DNA from 4 places in the Vibrio agarivorans genome. Region 3 is predicted to be linked to each of the others. Evidence: predicted binding sites of a transcription regulator. Region 3 holds the regulator's gene; each other region holds the start of a gene.
The links. Region 3 encodes PurR, which represses purine synthesis genes. Its sites were predicted from a motif close to TNANGNAAACGTTTNCNTNA; they were not measured.
Positions count from the first base shown of each region.

Region 1: a site for PurR is predicted at 1,407-1,426, ahead of guaB (IMP dehydrogenase). Genes of this name have one in related genera too.
Region 2: a site for PurR is predicted at 1,772-1,791, ahead of purL (phosphoribosylformylglycinamidine synthase). Genes of this name have one in related genera too.
Region 4: a site for PurR is predicted at 1,717-1,736, ahead of pckA (phosphoenolpyruvate carboxykinase (ATP)). Genes of this name have one in related genera too.

Region 1 covers NZ_JAUFQF010000004.1:320,621-324,114, reverse strand. The annotation lists gene xseA (exodeoxyribonuclease VII large subunit) at 1-1,242, opposite strand, end outside; gene guaB (IMP dehydrogenase) at 1,537-3,000, shown strand; gene guaA (glutamine-hydrolyzing GMP synthase) at 3,133-3,494, shown strand, end outside.
Region 2 covers NZ_JAUFQF010000004.1:230,164-233,657, reverse strand. The annotation lists gene mltF (membrane-bound lytic murein transglycosylase MltF) at 77-1,639, opposite strand; gene purL (phosphoribosylformylglycinamidine synthase) at 1,932-3,494, shown strand, end outside.
Region 3 covers NZ_JAUFQF010000001.1:36,031-39,524, reverse strand. The annotation lists gene torR (two-component system response regulator TorR) at 1-514, opposite strand, end outside; gene torD (molecular chaperone TorD) at 884-1,537, shown strand; gene purR (HTH-type transcriptional repressor PurR) at 1,729-2,736, shown strand; cyclic di-GMP riboswitch class I at 2,880-2,990, shown strand; gene QWZ05_RS00190 (TfoX/Sxy family DNA transformation protein) at 3,102-3,494, shown strand, end outside.
Region 4 covers NZ_JAUFQF010000004.1:1,077,412-1,080,905, forward strand. The annotation lists gene pckA (phosphoenolpyruvate carboxykinase (ATP)) at 1-1,546, opposite strand, end outside; gene hslO (Hsp33 family molecular chaperone HslO) at 1,880-2,761, opposite strand; gene hslR (ribosome-associated heat shock protein Hsp15) at 2,778-3,185, opposite strand; gene gspC (type II secretion system protein GspC) at 3,362-3,494, shown strand, end outside.

The DNA.
Region 1 (3,494 bases), on a different contig from region 3:
AGAAGTTACTTTCCCTTCCGCCAATCGAGTGATGAGCACATCACCTGTCTTGACTTGTTTCTGTTCGGTTATCACCTCACCAGAGTCTAATTGCGTGATGGAATAACCACGCTTCAATGTCGCTAGCGGACTTACTGTATCGAGCTTCTCAGCCGCAAGCGCAACTTGGTGTTTTGAGACAAGTAATTGTCGCTTCATCGCCTCAATAAGTTTTTGCTCTGCGCGATTCAGTTGATGAGTTTGCAAGTTGATCACCCGAGTTGGCGAGGCTTGCTCAATACGGGTCTGTTTGCGCTCAAGGGCATCTTGGCGACGCAGAATAAACTGTTGCATCGTTCGTTGAAAACGACGCTCGAGATCATCTAGTTGCTGAGATTGACGCTCAAGCTGATAGCTAGGGTGCTGCTTTTCAAGACGATGAACTAGGTGTGTCATCGCTTGTTTTTGCTGCTGGAAATAAAGCTTGGTGGCATTAAAAAGGCGATTAACGCGCACTTGTACATTTTGTGTTTTATGGCTGTTATCTCGGCTCACCAACTCAGCCGCGGCTGAAGGGGTAGGCGCGCGCATATCAGCAACAAAATCAGCAATCGTTACATCGATTTCATGCCCAACGGCACTAATAATCGGAATTTGGCTGGCTGCAATTGTGCGTGCCACGATCTCTTCGTTAAAGCACCATAGATCTTCGAGTGAGCCGCCGCCTCGACCAACAATTAATACATCACACTCATTACGCTCGTTCGCTGTACCAATTGCTTGAGCTATTCGAATAGCAGCACCTTCGCCTTGTACCATGGTTGGGTAAATTACAACAGGTAATGAAGGATCTCTGCGTTTCAATACGTCAAGAATATCAAACAGAGCAGCGCCCGTTTGCGAGGTGATGACGCCGACACGGCTTGGGTGTTCTGGAAGAGGACGCTTGTTGGTTTGTGCGAATAACCCTTCACCCGCAAGACGCATTTTGAGCTCTTCAAACTGCTGTTGCAGGCGGCCGTCGCCCTCGGGTTGCATGCTTTCGATAATTAACTGGTAGTCACCACGAGGCTCATAAAGAGATAAGCGGGCTTTAACCAACACTTGCTGACCGGATTGAGGTTTAAAACTAACGCGGCGGTTATTGCCTTTAAACATCGCACACTTTACTTGAGCGCGAGCGTCTTTCAGGGTGAAGTACCAGTGGCCAGAGACTGGCGCAGAAAAGTTTGAGATTTCTCCTACCAACCAAACGATGCCCATTTCATTTTCGAGCAGTAAACGAACTTCAGAATTTAGACGAGAAACAGTGAAAATGTTTGGGTTGGACGCAGCAGGCACGGCTAATCTCAAGACATGAGTATGGAAGTTAGCGGCAATATACTACATATCAAGGGGGTAAATGCAAATTAAAAATATAAAAATGTGTAGCCAAGCGATTGCGTTGACCGTATAATCCCTCCGCAATATCTAATCCAAAGCAGGCCACTGCGACTCATTATGCGAAACGATGAGTTTGGGTTAATCCATTTACTTTCCTATTGTGAGATATTGCAAATGCTAAGAATTGCCAAAGAAGCGCTGACATTCGACGACGTATTACTTGTGCCAGCACACTCCACCGTTCTCCCAAACACAGCTGATCTTCGCACTCAGCTGACGAAGAATATTACCCTCAACATCCCAATGATCTCTGCATCTATGGATACCGTAACGGAAGCACGTCTTGCTATCGCACTTGCGCAAGAAGGCGGCGTTGGTTTTATCCATAAGAACATGTCTATTGAGCAGCAAGCTGCTGAAGTTCGTAAAGTTAAGAAGTTTGAAGCGGGTGTTGTTACTGATCCTGTAACGGTTAACCCTGATGCAACGATCGCTGACGTTGTTGCTTTGACTGAAAAACACGGCTTTGCTGGTTTCCCTGTAGTGACTGAAAGCAAAGAGCTTGTGGGCATTATTACTGGCCGTGATGTACGTTTCGTTACTGATTTAACGCAATCTGTTGCCGCAGTAATGACGCCAAAAGAGCGCCTAGCTGCGGTTCAAGAAGGTGCAACTCGTGAAGAAGTTCAAGAGAAAATGCACAAAGCACGTGTTGAGAAAGTCCTAGTTGTGAACGAAGAGTTCCAACTTACAGGTATGATTACAGCAAAAGATTTCCATAAAGCTGAGCGTAAGCCAAATGCATGTAAAGATGCACAAGGTCGTCTACGTGTTGGTGCTGCTGTTGGTGCTGGTGCGGGCAACGAAGAGCGTGTTGCTGCTCTAGTTGAAGCTGGTATCGATGTTCTACTTATCGACTCTTCTCACGGTCACTCTGAAGGTGTTCTTAACCGTATCCGCGAAACTCGCGCTGCATACCCAGATCTAGACATCGTTGGTGGTAACGTAGCAACTGGCGCAGGCGCTAAAGCGCTAATTGACGCTGGTGTAAGTGCCGTTAAAGTGGGCATTGGCCCTGGTTCAATCTGTACAACTCGTATCGTTACTGGTGTAGGTGTTCCTCAAGTTACGGCTATTGCAGATGCTGTAGAAGTGGCAAACGAGCATGGTATTCCTGTGATTGCTGATGGTGGTATCCGTTTCTCTGGTGACATCTGTAAAGCTATCGTTGCGGGTGCATCTTGTGTGATGGTGGGCTCTATGTTCGCAGGTACAGAAGAAGCGCCAGGTGAAGTGATTCTTTACAACGGCCGTTCATACAAGGCTTACCGTGGCATGGGCTCACTAGGCGCAATGTCTCAAGGTTCTTCTGACCGTTACTTCCAGACTGATAATGCAGCAGACAAGCTAGTGCCAGAAGGCATCGAAGGTCGTATCGCATATAAAGGTCGCCTAAAAGAGATCGTTCACCAACAGATGGGTGGTCTACGTTCAAGCATGGGGCTGACTGGCTCTGCAACGATTGAAGATATGCGTACGAAGGCTGAATTTGTACGAATCTCTGGTGCAGGTATGGCTGAGTCACACGTGCATGACGTTCAAATCACTAAGGAAGCACCAAACTACCGTCGTGGTTAATTTCTCTACAAAACTAAATTGTTTTGTATAAGAAACACCTGACGAAAACGTTTGCTTTTTTCCTTGAAGCATTGAAGAGAGGCGAGTAAACTCGCCTCGTTTTCTTAATCCAGCTTAAAAAGACTGCCTAAAATGACGAAAAATATTCATGACCAACGTATCCTGATCCTAGATTTTGGATCGCAATACACTCAGCTAGTCGCACGCCGCGTTCGTGAGATCGGTGTTTACTGTGAACTATGGAGCTGGGATGTAGAAGAAGCGGATATTCGTGAATTCAATCCAGACGGTATTATCCTTTCTGGTGGCCCTGAAAGTGTGACGGAAGAAAATTCTCCGCGCGCTCCTCAATATGTATTTGATTCTGGTGTTCCTGTTCTTGGTGTATGTTACGGCATGCAAACAATGGCAGAGCAGCTAGGCGGTAAGGTAGCAAGTTCAGAAGAGCGTGAGTTCGGCTACGCACAAGTTAGCGTATCTGGCGAATCAGCTAT
Region 2 (3,494 bases), on a different contig from region 3:
GCAATAACTCAAGATAATTTGCACTTCAACGGACTCTTTTCAGTGTCGCAGTTTCAAATTTGTCCGTTGATGGTGGCTAACGTTGTGCTTCACTATCTTGGCTTTCCTCGGTTTCAGCCGCAGCGCTAAGAGTAGGTTTGGCTTCTGATATAGAACCTTGCGCGCTAGAGATGCTGCCTTGCGCCGCTGATATGACCGGTTCAATTACCGTAAACTCTTTGCTTTCGTCGTTTTCAAGCTCTGGGTGTTTCTCAACGTGACCAATGATGCTTTGATAATAGCGGCGAATATTCTCGACATATTTCTGAGCTTCGTCGCCACGCGCATAACCATAGCGAGTTTGGCTGTAATATTTCTTTTGACGCAGCAGCGGCAAGCGCTCTTTCACATCAGCCCACGCATCAGGGTTGCCACCCTGTGCTCGTGTCAGGCGGCGAGCATCCATCATATGACCATAGCCCACGTTATATGACGCTAAAGCAAACCAAATCTTTTCGTGCTCAGTCACACTGTCAGGAATACGCGCAACCATGCGGCGAAGATATTCAGCGCCACCGCGAATAGATTGTTCAGGATCGAGTCGATTAGACACGCCGACACTTTTTGCGGTTGGTAGAGTGAGCATCATCATACCGCGCACACCCGTCGGGGATTTCGCATGCGGTTTCCAGTGTGACTCTTGATAGGCAAGAGCCGCAATCAGGCGCCAATCAAACTCGCCCGAGTATTTCTGGAATAGCGGCGCCCATTTCGGCAGCGTGTTATCAAGTGCTCGAATGAAGGCACGAGTGTCAACATAATCAAAGCTACCAATATGGCCGATGTATTTCTCTTCTAGCTTGTCTAGATAACCACTCTGTTTACGCTTACCAAAGAACTCAATCGTCAGAGCATACAAACTTTCATCGTCTGAACGTCTCAGCAACCAAGAGACAGGTTGGTCTTCGGTCAACTCGAAAGCAATCGCAAGTTCAGGGTAGATACGTTGAGACAGTGATAGCTCAACCGAGTCCGCCACAGTAAATTGGATTTCACCGGTCGATACAGATTGCAGAAGCTGGTTTACATCTGAGTCGAGGTCGACCCAAAACTGAAAGCTGGGGTTGAGTTGCTTAATGCTACTCAATGTGCGATTAAATTCAGCATTGTCTGCAATCGTTAATGTGCTTTCAACGTCACTTTCAGCAACCAGTTGTGGTAAACGATCCACTAGTTGACCAAGGTTTCTTGGTCGCCAGCTGCCTGTTTTGTAGACGACTTGTTGGCTCACGTAATAGTAAGCAGGGCCAGCACGGAATGGGGTCTCTTTGGCGCTTGCCTGAGTGAGACCGCCAGCAATAATGTCAATTTCACCGTTCTGCAGTGCAGGGTAGAGGTTGGATATGCGATAAGCTGGTCGCATCTCTAGGCGTACGCCGAGCTCATCGGCAAATTCGCGAGCAAGCTCATAATCTAAGCCAGCTGGGCCATCAGGACCAATATAGTAGGACAGTTGATTGTTGATGGTACCGACGCGCAGTACTCCGCGATCTTTGATCTCTTGCAATTCGCTGTCTGGGGTAGAGTCATACTGACACCCCATGAGCAGCGTTAAGCTGGAAAGGGCAATAACAAGAAAAGCTCGAGATTTTATCAACATGCAGCCAACGTCAAGGTAGTAATTTATCGTTTAGACCTTCTTTATAACAGCTCTTATAGCTTGAGCAAAGCCCTTGCCCAATGGACAAATCATTCCTGTCGCTAAATTTAAGCATCATGAAATGAAAAAAAATGACGCAAACGGTTGCGTTTGGTGTTACATCACAAAACCAATTGCTATATAATGCGCTCGCAACAGGGAGATGAAATTGACATAAGTTCAATACTTTTGATTTAAGTATCTGAATTTAGGCTAATTTTATCTTAATTCATTGCATAAGAGACCTAAGCACATGAGAATTTTGCGTGGTTCCCCAGCTCTTTCAGAGTTTCGTGTAAACAAACTATTGGAACTTTGTCGTGAACAAGGCCTACCTGTAACAGGTATTTACGCCGAGTTTATGCACTTTGCAGACCTAACATCAGACCTAGATACTCAAGAAATTGAGAAGCTAGAGAAACTGCTGACTTACGGTCCGACAATCGAAGAGCATGCGCCAGAAGGTCTTCTACTTCTAGTGACTCCTCGTCCAGGTACGATCTCTCCTTGGTCATCAAAATCAACAGATATCGCAAACAACTGTGGTCTAGGCAAAGTGAACCGTCTAGAGCGCGGTACTGCTTACTACCTTGAGTCATCTGCAGACCTTTCTGAAGAGCAAGTTCAGGCTGTTAAAGCACTGATCCATGACCGCATGATGGAAGCGGTTTTCACTGAAATGGAACAAGCTGCCGCGCTATTCACTGTGGCTGAGCCTGCACCTGTTGCTCACGTTGATATTCTTGCTGGCGGTCGCGCAGCACTAGAAGAGGCAAACGTCTCTCTAGGTCTTGCTCTTGCGGAAGATGAAATTGACTACCTGGTAGAAAACTTCACTAAGCTGGGTCGCAACCCGAACGACATCGAACTCATGATGTTTGCTCAAGCAAACTCAGAGCACTGTCGTCACAAAATCTTTAACGCAGACTGGACGATCGACGGCGTTGATCAAGAGAAGTCTCTGTTCAAGATGATCAAGAACACATTTGAAACGACACCAGACCACGTTCTGTCTGCATATAAAGATAACGCAGCGGTAATGACAGGTTCTAAAGTGGGTCGTTTCTTCCCAGATCCTGAAACTCGTCAATACAACTATCACAATGAAGATGCGCACATCCTGATGAAGGTTGAGACGCACAACCACCCAACAGCAATCTCTCCGTGGCCAGGTGCTTCGACAGGTTCTGGTGGTGAGATTCGTGACGAAGGCGCAACAGGTATCGGCGGTAAGCCAAAAGCAGGTCTGGTTGGTTTTACCACTTCTAATCTTCGTATTCCTGGTTTTGAACAGCCATGGGAAACGGACTTTGGTAAGCCAGGTCGCATTGTAAATGCTCTAGATATCATGCTAGAAGGTCCACTAGGTGGCGCGGCGTTCAACAACGAATTTGGTCGTCCTAACCTACTAGGCTACTTCCGTACTTACGAAGAAAAAGTGACGTCTCACGCGGGTGAAGAGATCCGTGGTTACCACAAGCCAATCATGATTGCTGGTGGTATGGGTAATATCCGTGATGAGCACGTTCAGAAGAAAGAGATCCCTGTAGGCGCGAAGCTAATCGTGCTAGGTGGTCCTGCAATGAACATCGGTCTTGGTGGCGGCGCTGCTTCATCAATGGCTTCTGGTCAATCTGCTGAAGACCTTGATTTTGCTTCTGTACAGCGTGAAAACCCAGAAATGGAGCGTCGTTGTCAAGAAGTGATCGACCGTTGTTGGCAGCTTGGTGAGAGCAACCCAATTGCGTTTATCCACGATGTGGGCGCGGGCGGTATCTCGAATGCACTTCCAGAGCTTTGTGACGATGGTGAGCGT
Region 3 (3,494 bases):
CCAACAGTTCATATTCCGCCTTCGTCAGCTTTACGGGTTCACCATCGCGGCTCAGAGCTCGGCGCTGAATATCAAATGTCCACTCACCAAAACGCACGAGATTATCATCTTGCTCTGGCTCTTCCTCTTTCACCGCCTCTCGTCCGGTCAGTGAGATACGCCAAAGCAGATTTTTTACCCGAACGAGAAGCTCACGCAATTCAAACGGTTTGGTCACATAGTCATCGGCCCCCATTTCTAGGCCAACAATCTTGTCTATGCTATCGGTACGTCCTGTTACCAAAATAATTCCGATGTCTGATTGTCCGCGTAACTCTCGCGTCAGCATCAAGCCATCTTCTCCTGGCAAGTTAATGTCTAGCATCACCAAGTCAACCTCAGCTTGCTGTAGACACTCTCGCATTTCTGATCCTGAACTCGCCTCACTTACTGTGTACCCTTCATTTTGAAAGTACCCAACAAGCTTGCTGCGTGTCACTAGATCATCTTCAACAACTAGAACGTGATAGCTCATGTTATTCTCTTTACTCGGAAATTACTTAGTCCCATTCATAATTAGACATATTTAGATTGTATTCAACCTGAAGATGCGCTTTATTCCGATTTTATTGATAAACAGCAAGCTCTCCCGGTCTTTCGCCGCCTACACCTTCATTTCAATAAGCAACTCTATGCTCTAAATTGGTAACTGAAAGTTGTTCGTCCCGCTCAGCGCTAAACACAATTAGCTATAAACCATCACTTTCTGACACAGATGCCGATAACACTATTCACATTTTCCCTTTATACTCCACCTATCAGATAGATAGGACTCTAATGAGCAACTGCATCAGAGTCAGATTATACTTAAAACTTATCCATAGATGATTTGGAGCTTCGTGTGATTGAAGAGATCAAAGCGTTCAACGAAAAACGCGCAGAGATTTATTGGTGGCTGTCTAGCCTATTCGCCAGTGAGCTTGATGAACAAGGACTTGAGCAATACCAAAGCCCTGAAATTCGCGCATTCTTGGCAGGCCTTGGTGAAAATATTCAGCTGAAAAAGCCCGTTGATAAGTTGGTGGATGCACTCAATCGCCTACAAGACCGTGAAGATGCCCAGCTTGAGCTTTCCGCAGATTTCTGTGAACTGTTTCTAAAATCAGATAAAGAAGGCGCGTTGCCTTATGCCTCTATCTATTTGGACAAATCGGGTAACCTCAACGGTAAGCCGGCTGAAGAAATGACCAAAGTCTTAGCGGCTCACAACATTCAAGTCAGCCAAGCTCTGAACGAGCCCGCAGACCACATTGCAATAGAGCTCGATTTTCTTGGTAACCTAATCATTCGCTCAAACGAATTAGAACAAGAAAAACACCTTAATAGTGCCTTGGTTGAACAAGCCGAGTTCATTCGTCAACATATCTTGAGCTGGACCCCGCAATTTAATGCACTTTGTCAGCAAAAAGACGAGTTTGGCTTCTATTCTGCCGTGAGTAGTCTATTAGTTGCATTTCTTGAGCTAGACTGTCTATATCTACTGGACGAACCATCTTAATCAAAAACGATTAAGATTGCGTCGCTAACGATAGCAGTCTAGAATACTCGGATATTTTTAAACCGCTTTCGATAAAGCGGTTTTTTATTTGGTTTTTTCCCTAGGCGACTACCGCAACACGGCTCATATTTGGTTGAAGACAACGCTGAGCAACGTGCGGTAAATAAGAAATACAATTAAGGACCACTCCTATGGCCACTATTAAAGATGTTGCGCGTCTTGCCGGTGTCTCTACTACCACTGTATCGCATGTCATCAACAAAACGCGATTTGTAGCTGAAACAACTCAAGAAAAAGTAAATAAGGCAGTAAAAGAGCTTAACTACGCTCCTAGTGCTGTCGCTCGTAGTTTGAAATGTAATACCACGCGTACCATCGGTATGCTGGTGACTCAATCTACCAATCTATTCTTCTCTGAGGTTATCGACGGCGTAGAAAGCTACTGCTACCGTCAAGGCTACACACTTATCCTTTGTAATACGGGCGGTATCTACGAGAAACAACGTGACTACATCCGCATGCTCGCTGAAAAGCGTGTTGATGGTATCTTGGTGATGTGTTCAGACCTGACTGAAGAACTGAGTGAAATGTTAAACGGCCACCCTGATATTCCTAAAGTGATCATGGATTGGGGTCCTGAAACATCACAAGCCGATAAGATTATCGATAACTCGGAAGAAGGTGGCTATCTCGCAACTAAATACCTTATCGACAATGGCCATAAAAACATCGCTTGTTTGAGCGGTCACTTCGAGAAGGCGGCTTGTAAAGAGCGAATTAACGGTTTCCGCCGCGCGATGGGTGAAGCAAAACTTAACGTTGTGGAAGACTGGATTTTAGAAGGTAATTTCGAGTGTGATACTGCGGTATTAGCGGCAGATAAAATCGCAGCGATGGATGAAAAGCCAACCGCTGTGTTCTGTTTCAATGACACCATGGCTTTAGGCCTAATGAGTCGTCTACAAGAGAATGGCATCCGTATTCCTGATGATATGTCTGTTATCGGTTATGACAACATCGAGCTTGCAGAATACTTCTCACCACCACTAACGACCGTTCACCAGCCGAAACGCCGTGTGGGTAAGAATGCATTTGAAATCCTTCTGGAGCGCATCAAAGACAAAGAGCACGATAAGCGTGTGTTTGAAATGCACCCAGAAATTGTTGAGCGTTTAACGGTACGCAACCTTAATAATTAAGCGTCTGATTTCATAACAAATTTAATAACCCTGACACTATGCATACAAATGCAAAATGTCAGGGTTATTTTTTGGAATCAACATCACACTATCGATCTTGAAGATGTGATACCTATTCCGCTTTTCATTATGCTCTCTTAAAGCCACGCACAGGGCAAACCATCTGAGAAGGTGGGACGCAAAGCCTCCGGCCTTAACCAGTCATTTTATTCATGTTTATGATATAATTATGGAAAGGTAGCGGGGTTGCCGATGGTAAAACTACACTAGCATAACCTTTCTATGACATAAGTTTGTGTTGTTTTTGCTATTCTCTCGGGCCTGAATTTGGTGGCGTGAATGTTTCTTCACCGAGATTACAAAGCATGGATAAACCGATATTAAAAGACTCGATGCGCTTATTCGAGCAACTTGGCAGTGTCAAGTCCCGATCAATGTTTGGCGGCTTTGGCATATTCGTCAATGACACCATGTTTGCATTGGTTGTCAAAAACAAACTGCATGTGCGTAAATGTGCTGCGTTGGATTCTGCTATTTCAGAACATAAACTGGAACCTTACGTCTATGAAAAGCGTGGTTTCCCCGTTGTCACTAAGTATTTTCAACTGCCAGACACCTGGGTCAATGAACAGAATCAACTGCTAAAGGTTGCTCAAGTTGCACTTAAAGCCGCAACTGAAGACAAGATAAAGCAAGAGACAACCAAGCCACAACGCTTGAAAGATCTGCCAAATCTTCGCCTAGCGACCGAGCGAATG
Region 4 (3,494 bases), on a different contig from region 3:
GCTGCGCGAGATCTTCGGCTTTGCTTTCCCACTGTAGTGGGTCAACGTAAGTATCGCGTGGATCTAGGATCTCTTTATCAACACCCGGTAGGTCAAGTGGTACTTCTAGATTGAATACCGGGATCTGCTTGGTTTCTGCCTCATCAATTGAGCCATCGAGGATAGCGTCAATGATGCCGCGTGTATCTTGAATAGAGATACGTTTACCTGTGCCATTCCAACCTGTGTTTACAAGGTAAGCTTCTGCACCAGCGGCTTCCATACGCTTGACGAGTACTTCTGCATATTGAGTTGGGTGTAGCGTTAGGAACGCTGCGCCAAACGCGGCAGAGAAGGTTGGTGTTGGCTCGGTAATACCACGCTCTGTACCGGCAAGTTTTGCGGTAAAGCCTGATAGGAAGTGGTATTTAGTTTGCTCAGGCGTCAGTTTCGCAACCGGCGGCAACACACCGAACGCATCAGCGGTTAGGAAGATGACTTTTTGTGCGTGGCCTGCTTTTGAAACTGGCTTAACAATGTTGTCGATGTGATGGATTGGGTACGAAACACGCGTGTTCTCTGTTTTCGAACCATCATCGAAGTTGATAGAGCCGTCATTGCGAACCGTCACGTTCTCAAGCAGTGCGTCACGGCGAATCGCATTATAAATGTCTGGCTCAGCTTCTTTAGATAGACGAATGGTCTTCGCATAACAGCCACCTTCAAAGTTGAAGATACCGTCATCGTCCCAACCATGTTCATCATCACCAATCAGCTGACGCTTTGGATCGGTGGAAAGCGTGGTTTTTCCCGTACCTGACAGGCCGAAGAAGACTGCGACATCGCCCGCTTCGCCAACGTTTGCAGAACAGTGCATTGATGCGATGCCTTGCAGAGGAAGTAGGTAGTTCATCATTGCGAACATACCTTTTTTCATCTCACCGCCGTACCAAGTACCGCCGATAATCTGCATGCGCTCGGTTAAATTGAACGCGACGAAGTTTTCAGAGTTCAGACCATGCTCTTGCCACTTCGGATTGGTTGTCTTCGCACCATTCATCACCACGAAGTCTGGTTCAAAGTTTTGCAGCTCTGCTTCTGTTGGGCGAATAAACATATTTTTAACAAAGTGAGCCTGCCAAGCCACTTCTGTGATGATACGTACGCTAAGGCGAGTATCTGGGTTAGCACCACAGTAACCATCGATAACGAACAGGCGTTGGCCTGAAAGTTCTTCTGTTACCAGTTGTTTTAGATCGCGCCAAACTTCCGTAGAAATTGGCTTATTGTCATTCTTACCTTGATCAGACCACCACATGGTATCGCGCGTTGAGTCGTCTTTGACAATGTATTTGTCTTTAGGCGAACGCCCGGTAAAGATACCCGTGTCGACAGCAACAGCGCCTAATTCAGTCACTGTGCCTTTTTCATAACCTTCTAATTCTGGGCGAGTCTCCTCCTCGAATAGCTGGTCGTAACTGGGATTGCGAACAATCTCTTTTACGCCAACAAGTCCGTATCTGGAAAGATCAAGTGTTGCAGCCTTTGTATGTTCCATAACAGTCATAGGTGCTCCTTTTAAGAAGTGTAGGGATTTTGTAAGAGTGTTTTTATTTTAATCTGTCCACCATGCTAGCAACGCGACGGGGTTAAAACAGGGAGATAGTTCAAAAAATATCCACCAATTTTTTGTGGTTTTAATGCCTACATCACAAGCTGGTTGAAATATTCTATCGTTAACTGAAACGTTTGCGCTATAGCTCTAATATTAATAAGTTGTAAAAATAAAGTTAAATAAAATTGTGATAAGGGCGGGGTTTTAGAGGAAACCTAGGCATAAAAAAGACCAGCTCGAAGGCTGGTCTAGTACGAATTTAACGTGCTTTATAATCTAAGCGAATTAATGGATGGTGTTGTTGCCGTTTCCACCTTGCGCATCAGCATAGAGTTCTGCAACTTGCGCAGAATCGAAAGAGTAATTGCTGCCACAGTAGTCACAGTGTAAAGCAATGCTGCCTTCGGTAGCGATGATGTCATCAACCTCAGCGCGATCAAGCGTGATGATAGCGGAAGCACTGCGCTCACGTGAGCAACCACAGAAGAACTCAACAGGTTGAGGTTCGAACAGGCGTACTTTCTCTTGGTTGTAGAGACGGTAAAGCAGCTCTTGAGATTCAAGAGAGAATAGCTCTTCGTCTTTTACCGTGTTGGTTAGCTGCTCTAGGTGCTCGAAGTCATCTGGTGTGCCCGTACCATCTGGCATAACTTGAATAAGCATACCTGCTGCGTGTGGTTTACCTTCGTGCTCACCAGTGCGAATCCAAAGACGAGTTTTTAGCTGCTCAGAGTTGGCGAAGTAGTTTTCGATCACTTCTGTCAGGTTCTCGCCTTCAAGACCAACGACACCTTGGTAACGCTCCCCTTTTTTCGGGTCGATAGTGATGACTAGGTAGCCCTTACCCATCATGTCGTGCAGGCCAGCATCATCAGCAATATCGCCTTCCCAACGAGCAACACCACGAACTTTTTGGTCGTGATCGCCGTTGATGACGGCAAGAGAAACAGGGCCATCACCTTGAAGTTGGATAGTAATAGAGCCTTCAAACTTCAAAGTTGCAGTTAATAGTGTGGTTGAAACCACGAGCTCACCCAATAGCTTTTTCAGCGCTGCTGGGTATTCCTTGCTGGAGATAATTTGTTGGTATGCATCATCCAATTGTACCAACTCGCCACGTACAGAAAGGTCTTCAAATAGGTAGCGATTTAAAACATTGTTTGCCATAGAAGGAAGCTCCAGCTTATTGGTGTTTAAACTTAATAATATCGCGACGCTGCTTTTTGTCAGGGCGTCGGTCAGGGCTCGGGTTGTGGGCGTGTAGCTTACGTTGCATCGCATTGCTTTCACGCTTTTGGACACTTTCCGAGGTTTCGCTATATAGCGTTTGCGCTTCAGGCGCGCCGCGACGTTGGTCAGAGATACGCTCGATCACGACAGTTTTCTCTTCGTGACCTTGACGCAAGGCAACAGTGGCTCCCACTTCAACAACCTTACTTGGTTTGCTGCGTTGACCATTATAATGCACTTTACCGCCATCGATCATATTGCGAGCAATAGAGCGTGTCTTGTAAAAACGCGCTGCCCATAGCCATTTATCGAGACGTACTGCTTGATCACCTTGGTCGTTGCGTGTGTTGTTGGAACCCATACTGACTTGGTTTCTCCTACCATTAATTAACGAATCACACACACAATGGTAGCGCGGTCTCACTTTTTCAAGGTGTAATGCTTTGTAAAGAACAAAAAAGCGTGTCTACTTTGCGTGTATGATATAGTGAAATATTTATTATCTATAATAGCGCACCAATTTATTTCAATAAGGACATGGGTTTGGCTACAACTGCCTTCAACTTGGCTCGTTTTGACGGACAGTCATTATTAAACCTACTAAAACAGCACCAACGACGTATCAGCACTCTGCTTGTTATTGTATTGCTGTCATCTTCCGCTTGGCTTC